Regions from separate parts of the Akkermansia massiliensis genome, predicted to be linked through region 3. Evidence: riboswitches for the same ligand, from Rfam matches in the RefSeq annotation. Region 3 holds a riboswitch; each other region holds the start of a gene.

Region 1 (5,487 bases), on a different contig from region 3:
TCATGGTGCCGCATTTGGAGCAGAAAATGCGGTGGTCGTATTCCCGGCGGCGGCAAAAAAGGTAGTAGGCCCCCAGGGCCAGCCCGCCCAGGAGGCCCAGCGCGATCACCACCCACGGATACAGCAGGGAGTAGGCCACCAGGTATTCCGTCCAGGAGTGGTCGGACTGGTGCATGAGGGATTCCGGGCCGATGGGGTTCTGCGCCACGTCCGGAAGGCCGCTCACGTATTTTTCACCCATGTCCCTCAGCGGCCCCGCGGGGAGCCATTGTTGTATGGGAATGGGTTCTCTCATGATTTGGCATGCATGCAGGGTTCACAATACAGACAGGATTTCCCCCCGGTTTCCGTCAAAAAAGCCTGTGTCATCCAGCATACGGCGTCCCCGGCGGAATAGGGAGGGGAAAGTGGGCCATGGACGGAAAATTCCGCCGGGAACGTGGAAGAGGCCCTTTTCATCCGGGGCTTTTCCGTGTAATATTCCCGCCATGCCAACACTCCGCCAAGCCGCCAAGGACGACATCATGCTGATTCATGAACTGGCCCTCCAGGCTTTTCCGGCCACTTACCGGGACCTCCTTTCCCAGGAGCAGATGGATTTCATGATGGACTGGATGTATTCCCCCGCCAATCTGGAGAAGCAGATGGAGGAAGGGCACGTGTATTTCATCGCCTCCCATCAGGGGGAGGACTGCGGCTACCTGTCCGTCCAGCCGGAAGGCCCCGGCGTCTTCCACTTGCAGAAAATTTATGTTCTGCCCGGCTTCCAGGGGCTGCACATCGGCAGCTACCTGTTCCGCCAGGCCGTCAGCTACATCAGGAGCATCCACCCGGAACCGTGCCTGATGCGCCTGAACGTGAACCGCTATAATACCCGGGCGGTGGAGTTTTACCGGCGCATGGGGATGCGGGAACTGGAACGCGGGGATTTCCACATCGGCCACGGTTATTACATGACGGATTACATCATGGGGCTGGATATTGCCTGAAGCGTTTTTCCCATGGGAACGGGCCGCCGGGCTTCCCCGGACCGGAAGTGCGCAGCCCGTCGAAACAGAACAGGCGGGACAGCCGAGGAAACAACCGGAGAAGGCAGCGCGGGGCGCGAGCTTCCTTCTTGACACTCAATGCGGGATTCTGCATCATTCATCCTATGAAAACCTTTACTGCCCTCATTCTGTCCGGCTCCATTGCCGCCATGACGGCCCCGGCTTTCCTCCACGCGGCGGACAACGGGAACGGCGCCAAAGTCACCTACCCATCCTTTGACGAAGGCAGCCACCTCCACGGGCCGAGAATCAAGGCTTCCGACCTGAAGGGGAAGGTGGTGTTTTTTGAATACTGGGGCATCAACTGCCCTCCCTGCATCGCCAGCATGCCGCATTTGCAGGAATTACAGGACAAATTCCAATCCAAGGGTTTCACCGTGGTTGGCAGTCACCGCCAGGGGCTGACCCCCAGGGTGAAGCAGTTCCTGGAGGAAAAGAAGATTACCTTCCCCGTCTATCAGGGGCTGGATATTCCGGCGGCCTCCTGCCCGGGCGGCCTGCCGCATGCGGTGCTGATCGGGGCCAACGGAAAGGTGGTGGCCAAGGGGCATCCCACCCAGCTTTACGACCTGGTGAAAAAGGAGGTGATGAAGGTGGAACGCGGCCTTCCCATCCTGGAAGGCGTGGAGCTGGACAAGTACAAATCCCTGGCCAAGACGGTCGTTTCCAACGGCAGCAACATCGAGTCCAAGATCACGCCCCTGCGGAAGAAAACGGACGACGAGGAGGCCCAGGCCGTCTGCGCCGCTTTTGACGAATGGCTGGGAGACGCCAAGGACATGGTGCAGGCCCAGATCCAGTCCAACCCGCTGGAAGCGGTGACGGCCATCACGCGCCTCAAGACGGCGGTCCCCTCCGTCAAGGAGTTCGACGAACCGCTGGCGACTCTGAAGGCGAACAAGGACCTGCCGAAGCTGGCCGACCTCAACAAGAAGATTTCCGCCCTGGAACAGCGCAAGGCGAAAGGGAGAAAGGTTTCTGAATCCGACCTCAAATCCCTGACGCAGGCCGTGGACAAATTCGCGGAGTCCGATAATGAAGCCACGCAGACCGTTGCGGGCAATCTGAAAAAGAGCCTTTCTTCCCTGGCTGTGCCAGAGGCTCCGGAAGATAAATAAGCCTTTCAGCCGAACGGCATTTCATCCGGAACAAACAGGCGTTTACGGACGCCTGTTTCTTTTTTCTCCGGAAGCTTTTTTCTTCTTCCCGGATAAGACATCCGGAGCGGAGAGAACGGAACAGGTTGCCCGGACAAAGGAGGAGAGAGCCCGGTCATCATCCAGTTCCGTCATCAGGAAATGCGGCCTGGCGCCGGGATAGGGACTGCCCTGCTCCTGCTGCGGAAGCAGCTTCAGGCCCGGCTCCGTGATTTTGACAAATAATTGGTTGTCACATACCAGGCCGAAATATTTCCGGTCACAGTACAGGCCGTATTCCCCAAACATTTTTTTGAAGGAAATGTCCCCGGCATGCCGGAGCTGGAAACAGATATATTCTACAACATCCGGGGAAGAAGCCATGCTCCATGTTCTCATACCTGCCCCGCCTTCTGCAAGCAGCAAACTCCGGCCTGCGGCCTACCGGATTGGAAAGCCCCGGCACGGTACGGAATGGGGCGCTTCCTCCCTCTCTTTTCCGCCGGGATTTCTGCACCCCGGAATGCCCCGTCTTCCACCGCTTCCGCATCCGGAACCTGCATTTTTTCCAAGAGCAGGCGCAGGAACGGCCAAAAGGCGGTTTTTACCCGTCCACGCACATTTTTTCCCAGTCTCCGGAAATTCGGCGGCGTTCTAATAAACATTGACAGTGACGGCTAAAAACGCCATTAAACACGCCGAAGCAACGGGGAATTCCGTGAGAACCGGAAACAGTCGCGCTGCGGTATCGGGTTACAAACCCTCAAGGAACGCTTTTCCGCCAGCGTTCCGGTCAGCCAGTCCTCCCATTCCGGAGGGTGAAGGCGAGGGGGAGGTTGGAGACCCGGAGTCCGAATATCCTTGCTCCGGTTCACCATACCTTATCAACGCATGATTGAAGCATCCTCTTACGTACCGGGGGCATTCCTGCCCCTTTCCTCCGTTTTTCTTGCAGGACTCACCCTGTTTTCCCTGCCTGTGCTTTCCGCCGCCCCATGCAGGGCGGAAGCGTCCCCCGCCCCGGCGGAACAGGCGGCGCCGTCACGGCAGGAAGGGCTTCTTCTCGTGGCCTTCGGGACCAGCCACCAGGACGCTACCGTCTCCTACAAGGAGCTGGAGAAGGACATGCTGGCCCATTATGCCCCGGACCGCCTGAAGTGGAGCTATACTTCAAGCATTATCCGCAGGAAGCTTGCCGGACGCGGAACCCCCGTTCCCTCCGTGGAGGAAAATCTGGAACAGATGGCCCGCAAAGGCATACGCACATTGCGCGTCCAGTCCCTTCACATCGCCCCCGGCGAGGAGTTTTCCCGGATGGAGAGGCAGATCGTCAGTTTCCTGGCGCGCCATCCGGACAGCTTTGACCACGTGTTCATCGGCCGCCCCCTGCTGGAAAGCGAACGGGACAGGAACGAGGCCATCACGGCCCTTCTGGAGCATTTCCCCGCGGAACGGAAGAAGGATGAAGCCATCCTGCTCATGGGGCACGGCCAGCAGGAAGGACGCTGCGACATGGTGCTTTCCGACTTCGCCCGCGAGCTGAACGACCGCGACAGCCTGGCGTTTTTCGCCACCGTGGAAGGAACGCGGGGGGTGGCCCCCATTCTGGAACAGCTTAAAAAGTCCGGCGCCAAGACCGTCTGGCTGGCCCCCTTCATGCTGGTGGCCGGAGACCACGCCAAGAACGACCTGGGCGGGGATGAGGAGGATTCCTGGGCTTCCATGCTCAGGAAGGAGGGCTTCACCGTCAAGACCCACCTGCGTGGGCTGGGGGAAAACCCGGGCATCCGCGCCGTTTTCTCCCGCCATGCCCGGACCACGGAGGACGACCTCATGACCCCCAAACAAGCGCATTGACATGGCCAGCCCTGGAAAGTTCTACGGGGTGGGCATCGGCCCCGGAAATCCGGAATACCTCACGCTCAAGGCCGTCAACGTCTTCCGCTCCGTGGACGTGGTGTTTACGGTGACCGGACCCAACAGCGATTTCAGCATTTCCGAAGCGGTGGTGCGTTCCGTGGGCGGCGTGAAGGCGGAGTTCCGCAAGCTGGTTTTCAGCATGTCCCGCGACGCGAGAACCAGGCAGGAGCAGATTGAAAAGAATACGGCCATTATTGAGGGAGTTCTTTCCCGCGGCCTGGACTGCGCCTTTGCCACGCTGGGAGACGCCATGACCTACAGCACCTTCGGCTATATTCTGAGCCTCCTGCTCAGCCGGAATCCCGGCCTGCACGCGGAAGTGGTGCCGGGCGTCACCTCCTTCTGCACCCTGGCGGCCCGCAGCCGCCAAATACTGGTGGAAAACGGGGAACGGCTCCGGGTCATTCCCGCCTTCAAGCCGGAGATGGCGGATTCCCTGGAGTTCCCGCCCGGAACCACCACCGTTCTCATGAAGACCTACCGCAGCCGCGCGCGCCTGATGGAGCGCATCCGGCGGGAAAAGGACATCCGCGTCATTTACGGGGAAAGGCTCGGCATGCCCGACGAGTTTATTACGGACGACATCGACGTCATTGACGCAAGGCCGGAAGAATACCTTTCCCTGATGTTCGTCAAGAAGGCATGAACCGCACCAGGCACTCCCGCACCTATCCCTGGCGCCGGCCCCTCCGCTGGCTCTGGCTGGCGCTGGCCCTGGCAGCCTCCGGAGTCATGGTGGTCCACATGCCCGCCGGCATGGGCGCCGGGGGATCGGGAAAAGCCCGCACAGCCATGAAGCCTGCCGGGGAATCCACCCGGGAAACGCAGGCGGGAGGGGAAAAGACGGAAGCCGCCGCTTCCAGCCCTGCCCCGCCGCCCAAAAAGAGCCATCATTCCCGGAACACCCAGGTTCCGGAGACAGGCGCGGGAAAAATTCTGGCGCGCCTTCCCCAGATTGGCAGCCTGATCGGCCTGGTGGCCGTGGCGGCCTTCATCGGCGGCATTGCTGAAATCTTCCGCTGGCATCTTGCCCTGGGCAAGCTGTTCGGCGGACTGGCCCGCTGGGCCCACCTGCCGGAAATCATCAGCCTGTCCATCCCCACGGCGCTTTATTCCAATGCCGCCGCCAACGGCATGCTGGTGAGCAGCCACGCAAAAGGCAAAATTACTCATTCCAACCTGATTGCGGGCGGCATGGTGAACAGCTACCTTTCCTACGTCTCCCACTCCCTGCGGGTGGCGTATCCGGTCATCGGCGCGGTGGGGCTGCCCGCCATCTGCTACTTCGGGTGGCAGATGGGCTTCGGCTTCCTGTTCATAGCGGCCGTGCTGTTCCTCCACCGCAGGAAGAGCCCCGCCGCCGTGCCGGATTCCGGGAATGC
Region 2 (5,487 bases), on a different contig from region 3:
GGTCCGCTAGCCCCGGAATGGGCCGGAAGGTTTCCGGATGCAACCCCACCAGGGGAAGCCACACGTTGTCAATGGCGGAGTAGTTGAAAAAGGTCTCGCTTCCCGGTCCGAACGCCCGCAGGGTTCCGGGAAACGGCGTATTGATCCACAGCCGGACCAGCCCCCCTTTCACGGCCCGGGGGTCACCCACTTCCGGTTCCTCCATTCCGGTCTGCCATTCCAATCCAGCAGGAACCTCCTCCAGGGGAAGCTGGCGGATATGGTCTTTCAGCTCCAGCCTTCTGCCGATGCGTTCCACGGAACGCTCCTGCTCGGCCAGACGCCGCCCATCCCCATCGCCACGGGAGACGGACAGCAGGCTTTTCTTCCGCTCGCCGCCTGCCAGTTCCCGGAGCAGTTCCCGCTCCACAGATCTGTTCCACCGTTCCACGAAGCCGTCAAACACGGCAGGCATGCCCCTGCCGTCCGTCCGTCCGGAGGCCTCATGCCAAACGTCCGCTTCCCGCTGGGCGAAGTAAAGGACTCCTCCCAGAAAGACGGCGAGGACCAACGCCCCCAGAATGTACAGCCAGCGAAACACAGCTTAGATTACCGCCGCATGTTAACCGATTCCGGAACCACCGGAAAACAAAAAGCCCATCTTCCGCCCGTGGCTGTTCCCTTCGCCTGAAACAGCCCGCAAGACGGAAGATGGGGGTGCAATCAACAATTAGTCCTGAAAAGCAATTAGAATTCGACCGTCACGCCGCCGAAGACTCCCAGCCCCCGGGCCTGGCGCGGTCCGAAGTTATAGTCATTCGTGATGATGAAATTCTGGTCAAACAGGTTTTCCACACGCACATGAAACGCCACATTGTCCGTCACCTGGTACCTGGCGAACAAACGCGCCGTAAAGAAGTTGTCCAGACGGGCATAGTTGTAGTCCGTACGGCCCATGGCGGATGTTACGCCGAAGCCGACCGTCAGTTTTTCAACCGGAGAGGTATAAACCTCCGCGTTGATGGTGTGGCGGGCAGTATTGGCCATCTGGATGGTTTCATATTTGCCGATGGAGTCGCGCTTGGGCATCGTGAAGGTGTAGTTGGCATAATAGCCGCTGTTCCACGCATCCTTGAACTGCCCCTTGAACGCTACTTCCACGCCATAGGAAGTGGCGTGGGAGAAGTTGTCGTAAGTCGTGTAGGAGTTGGGCCACGTGCCTACGCTCCTGGTGCCGATTTCATCGTTGATGCGGGTCCAGAATCCCGTCACGGAAGCGTAATGGTTGTCCGCCAGGCGCTGTTCCACGCCCAGGTCTCCGCCCAGGGATTTGGACACATCCAGGTCCGGATTGCCCACGTAGCCGTAATTGGCGGCGTACTGTTCAAAGTAGGTGGGGGCGCGGAATCCGGAACCCACGGAACCGAAAATACGGGTGGGGGAATCCTTGCCCGTCACCTTCCAGGAATTGGAATAACGCCACGTGAAGTGGTTGTTCCAGACGGAATCATGCTCCAGGCGCAGGGCCACGCTGGCGTCAAAGTTGTCCGTGGGCGCCCACATCTGCTCCGCAAAGAAGGCAAGCGTGCTCTGCCATTCATCCTTGGCCACGTAATTGTTTTCGCTCATGTAGTCGGAGCGGTCCCAGGCCATGCCGGCGACCGTCTTCCATTCCTTGTTCCACGTAAGTGCATTGCGCCATTCCGTCTGGAAGCGGCGGTTGCACATCACGTTGGGCTGGAAATCGAAGCCCGGCGTATGCGTGGAATAGTCCATGTTGTAATGCCCGATCATGAAGCTGGTGGACCACAGCTTGGTAATTTCCGCATCCACGCGCCCCGTCACCAGGTTGCTGCGGTTCTTGTCTTCCGTGTTGTACAGGTGGGGGTCCGTCACGGCGGGCCACTGGTCGTAATCCACATACGGCGTGGGGTATTCAAAGTAGGAATCCAGGCGGCGGTAGGTAAAGCCCACCTTCACCTTGTCATTGACGTCATAGCCCAGGCGCACGGCTTCCTGCCACTGGCGGAAGTCGTTCATGCCTTTCCGGTTGTCATAAATGGCCGGATAAATGGTGGGATCGTTTTCCGTGGATTCAAACCCCACGCCCACAAAGTAGGAAAGCTTCTTGATCTTGCCTGAGGAAGTCGCGTAGCTGTTGAAGGAATGGAAAGAACCGGCTTCCGCAAAAATCCTGGTCACGGGATCGCCTTCCCCTTCCGGGGTGTCCATGGCGACAACGCCGCCAATGGCGCCGGAACCGAAGACGGCGCCCTGGGCGCCCTTCACCACTTCCACATTGTCCACCGTAAAGAGATTGGTGATCCCCAGCAGCTTGTTGCCGGACATGTTGACATCACTGATGCGCATGCCGTCAACCATGGTCAGGGTGTAGGTTTCCTTGTTCATCCCGCGGATGACGGTGTTGCTCACGGAACCGCGCTGCCAGGTGCCGCCGCCGTCCAGCGTGAAGACGCCGGGAGTCTGGGAAAGGGCTCCTGTCAGGGTTTCAATGCCCGCTTTCTGGAATTCTTCCGGATTGATGATGGAAACGGATACCCCGGACCGGTTGTACGGCACGCCCGTAAAGTGGGACGCCATGGTCAATTCCGGCATGACCTGCATGGTTTCCGAACTGGCGGAGGGCTTGGAGTCTTCTTTTTTAGCAGACTCGGCAAGAGAGGACTGGCCTGCGAATGCGGCAAGGCCAACGGCAATAGCGCCCATCTGAAGGGCTTTCTTCGTATAAAGCATGGTTGTGGTGCCTTACGTTCGGTAACTCGCCGAACAGTTGGACAACCCCACAGGCTGGTCTTCTGGCTTGCGAGACAGGCTCGCTTACAGTGGCGGTACCGCTCCGGATTCACACCGGTATTCCCCAATCTATTTCCTGCCCGGCTACGGGCGTCCCTGAGGTCTGTAACCCTTCCCATGAGGGTTCATGAGACGGATGAAATACCAAAGAGACCGGTATGACAAGCCAAAAAAATTTTTCTTTGAACATTCCGCCGCTTTATGGACGCTTCCTCTTTTCAGCCGCCGCGCGCCATCCCGTTTTTCCAACCGGAGTTCTCCATTTTTGTCTTGTCACCCCCGGCGCGTACAGGACATGATGCGCCCATGACACGCCTTTCACCCTCCTTCCCGCAGCGGGGAAGGATTTCCGTTTTCAGAGGAGTTCCCAACTTCCGGAAAAACCGTTTCTTCAAGGCGTTTCCTTCCTTTTTCCGGAACAGGCGCCATCCTGGAACGCCGGTCTTAATTACTACGGCATGAACAGTTTTTCACACGGAGGGGATTTAAAATCCCTGGCGGCGGACGCCGGACGGCCCGAACGGGAGATTCTGGATTTCAGCGTCAACCTGAGGCCGGAGGGAATGCCGGAGTTCATTGCCTCCGCGCTGTGGAAGGCCATGGATGCAGCCGTTCCCTACCCCTCCCCGGACATGGCGGAGCTGCGGGAACTGGCGGCGGTTCATTACGGGCTGCCTTCCGGTTGCTTCACCTTCGGCAACGGAGCCAACGAACTGATTCACGCCCTCCCGCGCGCGCTGGAACTGAAACGGGCCGTCATTCCGGAACCCGCTTTTTCCGAATACAGGCTGGCCTGCCTGCGCCACGGCACGGACGTTCTTTCCATCCGGACGGAGGAACGGGATTCCTTCATTCCGTCTTCCCTCCTGCCGGCGGAACAGGCCGCAGACGGAAGCGCCGTTTTCCTGGCTAATCCCTGCAATCCATCCGGCGGGCTGCTGGACGTTCCGGCCCTGCGGCAGGCCGTGCGGAACCGCCCCGGAGTCGTCTGGATTATTGACGAATCCTTCATTGACTACGCGGACGGAACGGAATCGCTTCTCCGTGACGCGGCCCTTCTGCCCAACCTGGTTGTCCTGCGTTCCCTGACCAAATTTTACGGCATCGCCGGCGTCCGGTGCGGCTTTTCCGTCTGCGCCGCTCCACTGGCGGAACGGCTGAGGCAGTCCCTGCCCGCGTGGAACGTGAACGCCTTTGCAGCGACTGCGGCGCGGGCCGTGCTGGAACAGCCGCCTTCATGGGCGGACGGGGAACGCGCCCTGAACCGGGAACGCCGGGAAGACCTGTTCCGCAGGCTTTCTGCCCTGCCGGGCGCCGCCGTGCTGCCGTCCGGGGCCAACTTCCTGCTCTTCCGTCTGGCGGGGGCGCCTTCCGGCCTGGCCGCCCGGCTCCTGAAAAACCACGGCATCGCGCTGCGCGACTGCTCCAATTATCCGGGGCTGGAAAACGGCGGCTGGTTCCGTGCAGGCGTCCGCACGCCGGAAGAACACGCCCTGCTGGCAGAGGCCCTGCGGGCCGAGCTGAAGGGAGGCGGCCCCGCCATTCTCCGCAAACTGCCCAAACCGGCCCTGATGATTCAGGGCACCTGCTCCGATGCTGGAAAAAGCGTGCTCACGGCGGCCCTGTGCCGCATTTTTCTTCAGGACGGCCACCGGGTGGCCCCGTTCAAGGCGCAGAACATGGCCCTCAACTCCGGCGTAACCGCGCTGGGGGAGGAAATGGGCCGCGCCCAGATGGTGCAGGCCCAGGCCTGCCGCATCGACCCGGATGCCAGGATGAATCCCATCCTGCTCAAGCCCCATTCCAACACCGGCTCCCAGGTGATCGTGATGGGGCGTGCCGTAGGCCACATGGAGGCGCGGGAATATTTTACGGCCAAAAGGCGCTTCTGGCCGGACGTGCGCCGGGCGTACGATTCCCTGGCGGACGAGTATGACGTCCTCTGCCTGGAAGGGGCCGGAAGCCCCGGAGAAATCAACCTGAAATCCGCAGACGTGGTGAACATGAACATGGCCCGCTATGCGCGCGCCAAAGTTCTGCTCACCGGGGACATTGACCGGGGCGGCGTGTACGCCTCCTTCCTGGGGACGTGGATGACGTTCGCCCCCTGGGAAAAAGAGCTGCTGGCGGGCTTTGTGGTCAACAAGTTCCGCGGAGACCCGGAGCTGCTGGCCCCGGCGCACAGCTACATGCTGGACCGTACGGGCAGGCCCGTGCTGGGCGTCATCCCGATGATACGGAACATCAGCATTCCGGAAGAGGACCGGGCCGCTCTGCCCTTTGAACAGGACGAGCAAGCCAGGCACGCGGACTGCCTGGACGTGGCCGTAGTGATGCCCGCCCACGTCTCCAACTTCACGGACTTCGCCCCGCTGGCGGCGGAGCCGGACGTTCGCCTCCGCCAGGTGCGGACACGGGAGGAATGGGGGAACCCGGACCTGGTCATCCTGCCCGGCACCAAGAGCGTGGCGGCGGACCTGGCCGGACTGCGCGCCGCAGGGCTGGAAGAACCCATCCGCCGGCACGCTGAACAGGGAAAGTGGATGCTGGGCGTCTGCGGCGGCCTGCAAATGCTGGGAACGGACATTCTGGACCCGCTGCACATGGAATCCGCGGAGGAACGGACGCCGGGGCTTGGCCTGCTGGAGCTTTCCACCACTTTCGCCGCCGCCAAAACCCTGCTCAACGTGCGCC
Region 3 (5,487 bases):
CGGGGAACGGCAGGATAGGACGAACTCTACCGTACCCGGACTCGCAGGGGATGCCTGACGCACTCCCGGACGCGGCGTGCCTCCGCCTCCCAGGCGGCAGAGGATTTGAACGGAGAAGCCTTGTCCCAAACCGCCCCCATGTACCACTCAAAGGGCTTTCCGTTCGCCGCCTCCCTGATCCAGTAGGTACAGCCTTCCGAGTCCACTGCCCCGCCTTCCGGACCCCAGGGAACTATCACGGCGGTTCCCAGGCATCCGTCATTCTTCCGGGGCCTGCTCCATGCCGTCATCAAGCCGCCGTCCTCCCGGTCCTTCGTGACCGTTTCATAATCATTCCTGCCCTTTCCGGTATCCATTCCCACGCCGGCCTTCACCGTTTCCGCCCCCCGGATGGTCAAGGTGCTGCGGACTTTGGAAAAACGGCTTCCTGCGTCCAGAGCCACCCTCCGCGTCTCCGCCACGCGTACGCCGCCGCCAATGTCCCACGGCGCATAAACCACCTCAAAAGCGGTCTGGACCGGACCGTTGTACAATGCCCGCGCGCTGGCCCAGTTTCCGGATGCATGCGGTTTCCCATCCCTGAACACGGCAATGCCGCCGCAGCCCCGTCCCGGCCCTACGTTGTACATGTCCAGTCCCCTGCCATGATCCCGGTGGTAATCCCCCCGCTTGTAGAATTCATTGATGACGGGAGCACCCGCGCGCTTGCTCCATACATCCGTTCCGCTGGAAACCAGGCCCTCCCCCTCAGGGGCCGGCCTGGCAACGGCCGGACCGTAAATCCGGTGCGCCGTAAGATCGTTCTCCCACGCGAAATCATCCAGGCGTTCCGGGACCAGGCGGCTGAAACAGACGTCCGCGGAAGGAGCCGCCTTCAGGGAGGAATCGTTCAGAATCCAGAAATCACGGGCCGTTCCGGGCCGGAAATTGCTCTGGAACAAAAGAGTATCCGTCCTTCCGTCTCCATCCGTATCCGCCAGTTGGTGCGGGATGACGCGCCCGTGGCGGACGTCAAACACGCGAAGGGCGGCGGCATTCCCGGAAGTTCCGGACGTCCAGGGCACCGACACGGTTTCAGCAGGACGGAACTTGGCCAGTGGGTTCGTGACGGTTACAGTCTTTCTCTGCGGATGGTCCCGGCCAATGACGTATTTGCGCAGTTCGGTGCCGGCCATCAGGTAGGCGCCCGCGCCGTATGCTTCCGTATCCTCCCCGGAATAATGGCCCGGCTTGTCGGCAATGGGCTGCACCCAGCCCAGCGCGCCTTCCGCGTTGACGGAATCACAGGCGGCCTTCCACGCCCTGCGGATGACGGGAAGATATTCATCCGCATCCAGATACCCCTGGTTCACCCCCCACAGCATCCCGTACATGATAAAGAGGGTGCCGCTCATCTCCTTCAAGGGGGGCTCTTCCGGGTCCAGCAGGCTGGCGTGCCAGGAACCGTCGGGCGACTGGCATTTTTTCAGGGATGCCGCCATACGCTTGAGCAGATCCTCATAAAAGGGGCGGGAAGGCCAGTCCGCGGGCATGTCCTGAAGAATAAGCGGCAGTCCGGCAATCACCCAGCCGTTGCCCCGGCTCCAGAACATCTTTTTCCCATTAGCCGCCGGAATGGTGAAGTAACGGGAATCACGGAAAAACAGCCCTTCCTTCCGGTCAAAAAGATAGTCGCAGGTGAGCTTGTATTCCCTGTCCATGAATTCCAGATACCGGCGGTCTCCGGTATAGGCCGCCAGCTTCACGAACACGGGAGGGGACATGAACAGGGCGTCCGACCAGCTCCAGCGGTCCTGGCAGCCGGGAGTCCCGAACTGGAGGGAAGCGGAGGAGGGCCGGTTCATCACCCCGTCCAGCACGGCGCGTATTTTCTCCGCCGCAGCGGTATTTCCGTCTTCCATCGCCATCTCCATCCAGGCGTGGCCCACGGCGTGATCGTCCGCATGGTAATGCCGTTTCAGGGTTCTCCATTCCTGTTCCCCTCCTGTTTTCCTCAGCAGCGGCAATCCCGGCCCTTCCGGGACGGCCAGGCCATACTGCACCAGGCCGGAATAAAAGGCGCCGTAGGTCCAGTGCAGCGGCGAGCGTTTTCTGGGATGCTCCGCCTGCCATTTCGCCACCAGGCGGAGATTATCCCGGATGGTCTTTTCATTCCAGTCCGCGGGAGCGCCGGAAGCGGGGCTCCCCGCAGAAAGCGCGGGAAGAACCAGCAGCAGGAAGGATTTACGCCATCCGTTTTTTGAAAAGGAAAAGAAATTCATTTGACTGGTACGGAAAAAGCCGCGCTGAAATTTCTCCGTGAGGAATGAATCTTCCCTTTTCGGCCTGTCCCGTTTTCCCCCGGTCCCCGGAAAGGGGAGGCAAGGGCACATATGGTGCCATGACGGAAGGGAATGCCGCGTTATCAACCATTCCCTGCAGCATATATACAACATATTGTATCATTATAAATATTTAATACATTATTTATACATTTTCCTTGCGGGGGCTCTCTTTCTGTGGTTCATTGCGTTTCAGCGCAGGTAACGGAAGACGGTGAAAATCCGTCGCGGACGCGCCGCTGTAACCGGTAGACGATGGACCGGACACTGACTGCCAGCAGTCGGGAAGTCCCCATCACATGTCGCACCGGAAGCCAGAAGACGACCTGATGCCCCCGTATCCCATCCCGCGGACAGGATGAACATACGCACAGGTCCTCATCGTGCCCCTTGTTAAAAATGCACGCATGCGGCGGCCCCTGCCTATGATTTTTCCAGGCTTTTGCCCAGGCTCGCGGATGAGCGGTCATCATCCCTTCCAAGCGAGACACCCACCATGGCAACAAGCATCATCAAGCGTTCCGGAAAAAAGGAACAATACCAGGGCTACAAAATTGAGGAAGCCGTCAAGAACGCGTTCCACAGCTCCGGCACCGCCTACAACCGTTCCATTTACGAAGAAGTGGAAGCCAAGCTGAGCCATCAGGACTGCGCGCATGTGGAAGAAATCCAGGACATGATAGAACGCGCCCTGTTCCGCTGCGGATACTTTGACACGGCCAAGACCTTCATCACCTACCGCTTCCTGCACAAAATGCAGCGCGAACAGCTCGGGGGCCTCTATTCCGGCAACACGTACGTGGACTGCAAGCAGACGGTGGAGGAATACATCGGCCAGAGCGACTGGCGCATCGCCGCCAACTCCAACACCACGTATTCCAACGCCGGCCTCATCAATAACACGGCGGGAAAGGTGATTGCCAACTACTGGCTGGACCAGGTTTATTCCGCACGGGAGGGGGCCGCCCACCGGGAAGGGGACTACCACATTCATGACCTGGACTGCCTGACCGGGTACTGCGCCGGGTGGAGCCTCCGCAACCTGCTCAACGAAGGATTCAACGGCGTGCGCAGCCGCGTGAACAGCAGGCCGCCGCGCCACTTCCGGGAAGCACTGGGCCAGATGGCCAACTTTCTGGGCATTCTGCAAAGCGAATGGGCCGGAGCCCAGGCCTTCAGCTCCTTTGACACCTTCCTGGCGCCTTACGCCTTCAAGGACCAGGCGGATTTCACGCGCATCAAGAAGGACATCCGCAGCTTCGTCTACAACCTGAACGTGCCCTCCCGCTGGGGGCAGTCCCCCTTCACCAACGTCACGATCGACTGGACCGTGCCGCGGGACCTGCGGGACCAGGCCCCCTTCAGCGGCGGGGAGCACCTCTTTGAAGGGGTGGAGGACCCGGGCCTGCTCTCCCTGGCGCGGGAACGCGGCGTGAACAAGCTGACAGAGCTGACCTACAAGCATTTCCAGAAGGAAATGAACCTGATCAACAAGGCCTTTTACGAGGTGCTCACGGAAGGGGACAGCACCGGGCAGCCCTTCACCTTCCCCATCCCCACCGTCAACATCACGGAAGACTTTGACTGGGAAGGGGAAAACGTGCCGCTCCTGTTTGAAAACGCCGCCAAGATCGGCTCCTCCTACTTCCAGAACTTCATCGGCAGCCAGTACACCGTGAATGAAAACGGGGAACGCGTGCCGGACGAACGGGCCTACAAGCCGGACGCCGTGCGCTCCATGTGCTGCCGCCTCCAGCTGGACCTGCGGGAGCTGCTCAAGCGCGGCGGCGGCCTCTTCGGCTCCGCGGAAATGACCGGCTCCATCGGCGTGGTGACCATCAACCTGGCCCGGCTGGGCTACCTGTTCAAGCAGAACCGGGAAGCACTGTTCGCCCGGCTGGGGGAACTGCTGGACCTGGCCAAATCCTGCCTGGAAAAGAAAAGAACCTTCGTCCAGGAAATGTACGACCGCGGCCTGTACCCCTACACCAGGCGCTACCTGCCCACCTTCCGCAACCACTTCTCCACCATCGGGGTCAACGGCATGAACGAACTGCTGCGCAACTTCTCCAACGACTCGATGGACATCACCTCCGAGGAAGGCAGGACCTTTGCGGAGGAAATCCTGGAATTCATCCGCCTGCGCATGCAGGAGTACCAGGAGGAAACCGGCAACCTGTACAACCTGGAAGCCACCCCTGCGGAAGGCACCACCCACCGCTTTGCCCGGGAGGACCAGAAGCGCTATCCGGACATCCTCCAGGCCGGGCCCGTGGGGCAGCGTTACTACACGAACAGCTCCCAGCTCCCCGTGGACCACACGAGCGACCTGTTCCGTGCGCTCCAGCTCCAGGACGAACTCCAGTGCTGCTACACGGGGGGAACCGTCTTCCACATGTACATGAATGAAGCCATCAGCTCCCCGGAAGCCTGCCGGGACATCGTCCGCAAGGTGCTGACCCGCTTCCGCATGCCGTACCTGACCGTCACCCCGCTCTTCTCCGTCTGCGACAAGCACGGCTACCTGCGCGGGGAGCACCAGTACTGCCCCTTCTGTGATGAAGAGCTGCTCCACATCCACAGGCATGAATAACCCTTTTCAACCAGCCGCCTCGTTTCAAAACCCAGCCATCAATACGACAATGACCAAACAGGAAATATTAAGCAAATACGCACAGGACCGTACCCGCTGCACCGTTTACACGCGCGTCATGGGCTATCACCGCCCTGTGGAAACCTTTAACGCCGGCAAACAGGGCGAATTCCACGACCGCGTCCACTTCGTGGAACCGGACCGTCCCTGCTCCTGCTCCGCCCAAACGGAACAGCCGCGGTAATTTTCCCAATAACATATGCGAAGTCAATGGGAACGGGCCGGGGCATAGCGGACATCACGCCGCTCACCTTGCTGGATTTTCCAAACAAGGTGGCCTGCATCTTCTGGCTGAGAGGCTGTAACTTGTTTTGTCAGTACTGTTACAACGTCTCCCTGGTCAGAGGAACGGGCTCTCCTGCCGGAGACCGGACGGACTACCTTGATTTCCTCAGAGATCGGGTGGGATTTCTGGACGGGGTAGTCCTGTCCGGCGGCGAGTGCACGCTGTGTCCCGACCTTATCCCCATCTGCCGCGAGATACGGCAGCTAGGCTTCGCGATTAAAATAGAC
Region 4 (5,487 bases), on a different contig from region 3:
GGGCCTTCACGGCGTTGATGTTGACCTTGCCGCTGAAAATCAGGTGCAGGCCGTCGTCGGAAACCGTGAAGCCGGTATCCGTGACCAGGTCCGTGCGGCCCTTCAGCGTGGGGTCGATGCCGGTGAGGTCCCACAGGGATCCGTCCGGATCAATGACCGTATCGGGGTCCAGGTTGACCAGGGAGAGGGAGAAGCTTTGTTCCTTGCTGAAAAGCAGGTTGTCTCCAATGACCACATTGACGTGCGCTCCATCCACATGGTAGGAGGAAGAGACGTTCATTTGGGAATAGGTGTCCGCTCCGGTATGGGCGGCGTCCGCCGCCGCCGTTCCGTTCACGATGAACGTGAGTTCCTGCACTCCCCCCCACGCGTTCAGGCCGCCTTCATAGTTGTGGTAGCCTGCGGAGGAGCCGGAGCCGATCACGATTTCACTGCCGTAATAGGTAACCTCTCCCTTGAAGGCGCCGGAACCGGAGACGGTAGAACCGCTGTTGGTTTCCACGCCGGATAGAACGGTGGAGCCGTTCAGCACCAGATGCCCCGGATTAGCCGGATGGGCGAATGCCTCACCCAGGCGGATGCTCCCGCCTTCCACGCCCAGACTGGCGTCCCAGCCGTCCAGAACGAGGGTGGCGTTGTTGCTGATGACGACGTTTTCCGCCGCATAGGAACCCCTGGCGACAACCTTCACATCCTGTGCCGTGACGTTGAGGTTCGCGAAGGCGCCTCCGTCGGCGGCGGAGGCGCTGTAGCCTGCCGTGCCGGAGTGTTCCCAGTTCAGGGTCTGTTCCTTTTCATCCTTGCCCGCCAGCGTCAGTTGTCCGGAAACGCCGCTGACGGCTCCGGAGGAAATGACGGCGTCCGACTGGCTCAAGTCAGCCTCCCCGCCTTCCAGCACGATGCCGTGCTCAGGCAGGTTTTCCCCGATGATGACCTTGGAGCCTTCCCCCACATGGATGCTTTCTCCGGGGTTGACGACGATGGGGGCGCCTTCACCCAGGAATACCTGGCCCTGGAGGCGGTAGCTCATGCGGTAGTTTTCCAGTTGGAAGTTGTCCACCCTGGCTCCGTACATGGCGGTGATGCCGTTCTTGATCTGGTCCAGCGTGACGACCCAGGCGGAATCCGTGGCGTTGAGCACCGTGGCGCCTACCGTGGCGTTTTGCGCCAGGTCCAGAGTTACGTTCAGGCCGTCAAAGCCCACTTCCAGGGCCGTTCCCGCCGCATTCTGCACCAGGGTCCCGTTGAGCAGCGTCATGCCTTCCGCAATGGTGAGCGTGCCGCTGCCGGAGATGGAGCCCTGGTTGTTGACGACGGCCCCGTCACGGAGTATCTGGGAGTTCCCGGTCAAGGTGACGGCAGAGCCGTGGCCCACGTTGACCCGGTTGAACAGGCCGGCAGTTTTTTCCGTGGAGATGGTCCAGTTCGCTTCGTTGTCCGCACTGCCCACGTTGAGCGTGACGGAGGAATGGTGGGTGGCCGTATCGGACTTGCTGGTGTTGACGGTTGTCCTCACCGTATAGTCAAACAGTCCCGGAGCGGCGTCCGTTCCGGACAGCAGCGTAATGGTATCCACGGAGCCTTCCGCTCCGGAGCCGCCCAGTTCCCAGATGCCGCTGATGGAAGCTCCGGCGTGGACGGTGACGTTGTCCGCCGTGTTTTCCGTGGAGAAGCCGGAACCCGTATTGGACCCGCTGTACAGGGCATACCCCGTTGCTTCGTCCCCCGTCGCCGTTGCTTCAATGACGCCGGTGGAACCGATGGTCGTCGTGATGCCGGCTCCTCCCATCAGGGCCGCCGCCGTGCTGCCGGCAGTTGCCGCTCTGACGGTTCCGTTGATAGTGCCGGTGGTCAGGGAGAATTCCGCCAGCAGCCCGTAGGCTTCCGCAGCTCCCGTGGAGGAGGCGGAGATGAAACCGCTGATGTTTCCCACGGACAGGGAGCCCGTGGAACGTGCCCCGGCGGCCGTTCCGGCCATGGCTTCCGCCCGGATGGAGCCGCCCACATTGCCGATGGTAATATTGGAATGGGTCTGGTAACCCCCTTCTTCTCCGGCGAAGAGGCCGTAGGCGTCCATGCCGTTGGTCGTGGCGGTAACGCTTCCCGTTGCTCCCATGTCGCCCAGCGTGATGTTTTCCCTGGCTTCAATGCCGATGGCGGAAAAGTCCTCGCTTTCATCATTGGAGCCGGAGGCTGCGGTGATTTGACCGTCCAGCCGGGTAATGTTCACCTGCCCGTAGTTGGACTGGATGCCTCTGGCTCCGTAGCCGCCGGCCGTCGCCGCGGAAATGCTGCCGGTGGAGGAAAAGGTGCCGATGTTGACGTCCTTGTAGCGCGGGCCCTGGTAGTCCATGGTATTTCCGTAGGCATACAGTCCCCTCGCATAGTTTCCTGTTCCCAGGTCCACGGAGATTTTGCCGGCCATCGTTCCAATGTCCAGGCGCCCCTGATAGGCGTAAATGCCATTGGAGGAGAAATTGGCCGTGATGGAGATGAGGGCGTCTTCCGTGATCGTTCCGATGGAGAGTATTTTCCCGTAGCTCCGGATGCCGGTGGCATTCGTTCTGGCTGCGGAGATGTTGAATGTTCCTGCTAGGGTGCCGATGTCCACATTGACTCCGGAGGAGGTGTCAATGCCGAAGGCGTTGTTTGCCGTGGAGGAGACGTTGAATACGGCATCCCCGGCAATCGCGCCAATGCTGAGGGTGCCTGATTTTCCCCAGATTCCGCGCACGTTGCTGGAGCCTGTCACGTTGAATGTGGCGGAGACCGTTCCCAGGGCCGCATCTGAGGCGGTTCTGGCTACAGTGGCGTCATAAGCGCCGGCCAGGTCTTCCCTGGCAGTATCCTGGGCATGGACCGTTCCCAGCATGCCGAGGCAGGCCAGGGTCATAGCCACAGCCTGCATCCGGTGCCTGGCGTGGCACGGTGTTTTTTCAGGAGTGTTGAACATTCCGGACTTCAAGGAGGCCGGACCATCATAGTCTGCTCCGTTCAAGCGGAGCGTGTTGGATGAATGCATGTGTATGGTCTGAATGCCGGAATACTCGCCGGCGGTTCATAAAATACTTCGGGGCTGGCGATCTGGCTCATTGCAGGTTTTTAAGCCGTGCAATATACAGTGGCGGTACCGCTCCGGATTCACACCGGATTCCCCATCTATTTCCTGCCCGTACCACGGGCTTCCCGGAAGCGCCTCCGGTTGGTGAGGGAGGCATGGCATGCCTAACATATCCTCCGGACCCTGTCAATTGGAACTTTTTCTTGCGTTTGGCTCCCTGTTTCGTATTGCCATGAAGGACGGCCATGCTATCATGGCGCCCCGGATGTTCGTTATTGTATTTGGCATATGTATGAAGCGTTAACGAACTCTCCTTCACATGCGCCGGGCATCGTCCGGGGAAGGAAACTGACGGAGAAGTGCCGTGACCCGTGGGTAGATATTATCCGTGTGCTGGCCATGTTGCTTATCATGATCCAGCATACTCCCGCTTCTCATGGCTTCACTGTGTATGCAACACGTGCGGGCGTATTTTTCTTTTTCATGGCGGCGGGTTACTTCCTGGCCCGGAAGTATGGGGGCAGCCCGGCCCCGGTGCCCTGGCTTAACTGGAGAAAAGCGTTTCTGATTCTGTGTGCCTATTTGTTTTGGATTTTCGTTTCCATGGCCTTGTTCGGGTTTCCCGCGGACATTGTAAAATGGATGATCGGTCTGGGAATAGGGCGCCCTCCTTTGGGAACTGTTTTATGGTTTTTGCGGGATTTAATGGTGTTTGTGCTGGTTTCAGGAGCGTTATTCCGGATGCCGCGGGCCTGTCTGCTCATTCTGTCCATGGCCTCCCTGGTGCTTTTCAGTACGAGCAATTCCCTTTACTTGTCCTTCGAATACATGGACAAGGTTTTCTGCGTTATCCATCCCAGGGGTTTTGGAGCATTTGCCCTTGGCATGTTTTTGTGCCGTTATTCCCTTGAAGAGTTGAAGAATGCAGTCGGTAAAGCGTGGCTGTACGTGCTGATGGTGTTTCCCGTTATTTTTATATGGGAAATGTACAGCACCGTTCAGGAGTCTGCGTTATCCTTGTGCATGGGCGTGCTGTGGCTGGCATCCTGCGCCTTCTTGATGATGCGGTATTTTCCGGGAATCTCCTCTTTCTGCGCCCGTTTGGCTCCCTCCGTCTTTTTTGTATATGCCGCGCATGCCCTGGTTTATGAGGGCATGCTCAGGCTCGGTTTTCCAAGGGGAAGCTTCTGGATATGGGGAATGGCCGTACCCCTTGTTTTTCTGGCTCTGAGCGGACTGTACTTTTTACTGGCGCGGATGTGTCCGGCAGTGTTGAAGTATATTGCGCTGAAGAATTGACCGTCTGCTATTTTTTTACGGTTACGGGAAGCCCCGCAACCATGAAGTAAACTTCGTCCGCGCTTTTGGCTAGAAGCTGGTTGGCGATGCCAAGCCCGTCGCAGTAGTGGCGCGTTTCCGCGTCCGCCTGGCTGATGCCCATGCCGGTTTCAGAGGAGACCAGAACCCAGGGCACGGGGGATTGGGGGATAAGTTCCTTCAAGGCCTCTATTTCCTCAATCAGCGCTTCCTGGAATGGTTCGTAGTCCGTAGGGTCCTTCTGGGCGTACAGGGTATTGGAGGTGAGCAGGGTTACGCATTCCAGAATGACGCCGTCCACCTGATCCAGCAGGCCGGATTCCCGGACGGCGGCGGCCACATGGCGGGGGCATTCCAGCGTAAGCCAGCTTGCCGGGCGCCGTTCCCGGTGCTTGCGCACGCGGTATTCCATGGATCCGGCTCCGGGCCACACCTCCGCCGTGGCGACGTACAGGATTTTTTTCCCGAATCCGGCGGCTATCTGTTCGGCGTATTGGCTTTTGCCGCTTCTGATGCCGCCCAGGACGAGCGTCATGCGTGCGGGATTGGCGTCAGTGTTTGGAGATGTAGCGTTCATGGGATTCCAGCATGGCCTGGTGGGAGTTCAGAAAGTCGTCCAGGCTGAAGACTTCCAGAGTGATGAGGGGGGAGAAACGGATGTCCCACATGGGGTGGAGGATGGCGTCCAGCGTGGCGGCGGCCATGTGGTGCAGGGATTTGTGGTCCCGTTTTTCCAGCCCGTGCAGGTGGCACATGCGTATGTCCGGCAGCCAGAGCGGCAGCAGTTCTTCCGGCCGCAGGCCTTCCTTCCAGACATGGCCTATGTCAAAGCAGCGGGAATGGGGCGTGGCGGAGACCAGCTTGTCCAGGTAGTCGGTCGGGTGGCGTTCCAGGTTTTCCAGGGCCAGGCATTCCGGAGCGGGCAGATGGGGCGTGATTTGCTCCAGGCTGCGGAGGATGCGTTCCGTTTCACGCTCCGTAAGATGGGGGCGCATGTCCGGGCCGGGAATGTGGTCCGTAACCACGTGCATGACCCACGTGTGGGGCTCCAGTTCCCGGGTCAGGTCAATGGCGCGGATGATGTTTTCCGTGTAGCGGCGCCCTGATTC

The links. Region 3 has a riboswitch for cobalamin ahead of M8N44_RS09885 (ribonucleoside triphosphate reductase). Riboswitches for the same ligand answer to the same signal wherever they lie in the genome.
Region 1: linked by a shared signal. The riboswitch ahead of M8N44_RS06255 (sirohydrochlorin cobaltochelatase) and the one ahead of M8N44_RS09885 (ribonucleoside triphosphate reductase) in region 3 are both predicted to bind cobalamin.
Region 2: linked by a shared signal. The riboswitch ahead of M8N44_RS02580 (TonB-dependent receptor plug domain-containing protein) and the one ahead of M8N44_RS09885 (ribonucleoside triphosphate reductase) in region 3 are both predicted to bind cobalamin.
Region 4: linked by a shared signal. The riboswitch ahead of M8N44_RS02540 (autotransporter domain-containing protein) and the one ahead of M8N44_RS09885 (ribonucleoside triphosphate reductase) in region 3 are both predicted to bind cobalamin.

What each region holds. Positions count from the first base shown of each region.
Region 1 covers NZ_JAMGSI010000001.1:1,451,595-1,457,081, forward strand. Annotated here, with positions in the region: gene M8N44_RS06235 (hypothetical protein) at 1-295, opposite strand, end outside; gene M8N44_RS06240 (GNAT family N-acetyltransferase) at 489-989, shown strand; gene M8N44_RS06245 (TlpA disulfide reductase family protein) at 1,154-2,167, shown strand; gene M8N44_RS06250 (TfoX/Sxy family protein) at 2,210-2,584, opposite strand; cobalamin riboswitch at 2,838-3,064, shown strand; gene M8N44_RS06255 (sirohydrochlorin cobaltochelatase) at 3,077-4,042, shown strand; gene cobI (precorrin-2 C(20)-methyltransferase) at 4,044-4,751, shown strand; gene M8N44_RS06265 (hypothetical protein) at 4,748-5,487, shown strand, end outside.
Region 2 covers NZ_JAMGSI010000001.1:614,271-619,757, reverse strand. Annotated here, with positions in the region: gene M8N44_RS02585 (extracellular solute-binding protein) at 1-580, opposite strand, end outside; gene M8N44_RS02580 (TonB-dependent receptor plug domain-containing protein) at 727-2,733, opposite strand; cobalamin riboswitch at 2,769-2,908, opposite strand; gene M8N44_RS02575 (cobyric acid synthase) at 3,252-5,487, shown strand, end outside.
Region 3 covers NZ_JAMGSI010000002.1:516,047-521,533, forward strand. Annotated here, with positions in the region: gene M8N44_RS09880 (glycoside hydrolase family 88 protein) at 27-2,261, opposite strand; cobalamin riboswitch at 2,492-2,665, shown strand; gene M8N44_RS09885 (ribonucleoside triphosphate reductase) at 2,818-4,914, shown strand; gene nrdD (anaerobic ribonucleoside-triphosphate reductase) at 4,964-5,158, shown strand; gene M8N44_RS09895 (anaerobic ribonucleoside-triphosphate reductase activating protein) at 5,185-5,487, shown strand, end outside.
Region 4 covers NZ_JAMGSI010000001.1:605,396-610,882, forward strand. Annotated here, with positions in the region: gene M8N44_RS02540 (autotransporter domain-containing protein) at 1-2,953, opposite strand, end outside; cobalamin riboswitch at 3,058-3,205, opposite strand; gene M8N44_RS02545 (acyltransferase family protein) at 3,350-4,360, shown strand; gene M8N44_RS02550 (bifunctional adenosylcobinamide kinase/adenosylcobinamide-phosphate guanylyltransferase) at 4,368-4,955, opposite strand; gene cbiR (cobamide remodeling phosphodiesterase CbiR) at 4,930-5,487, opposite strand, start outside.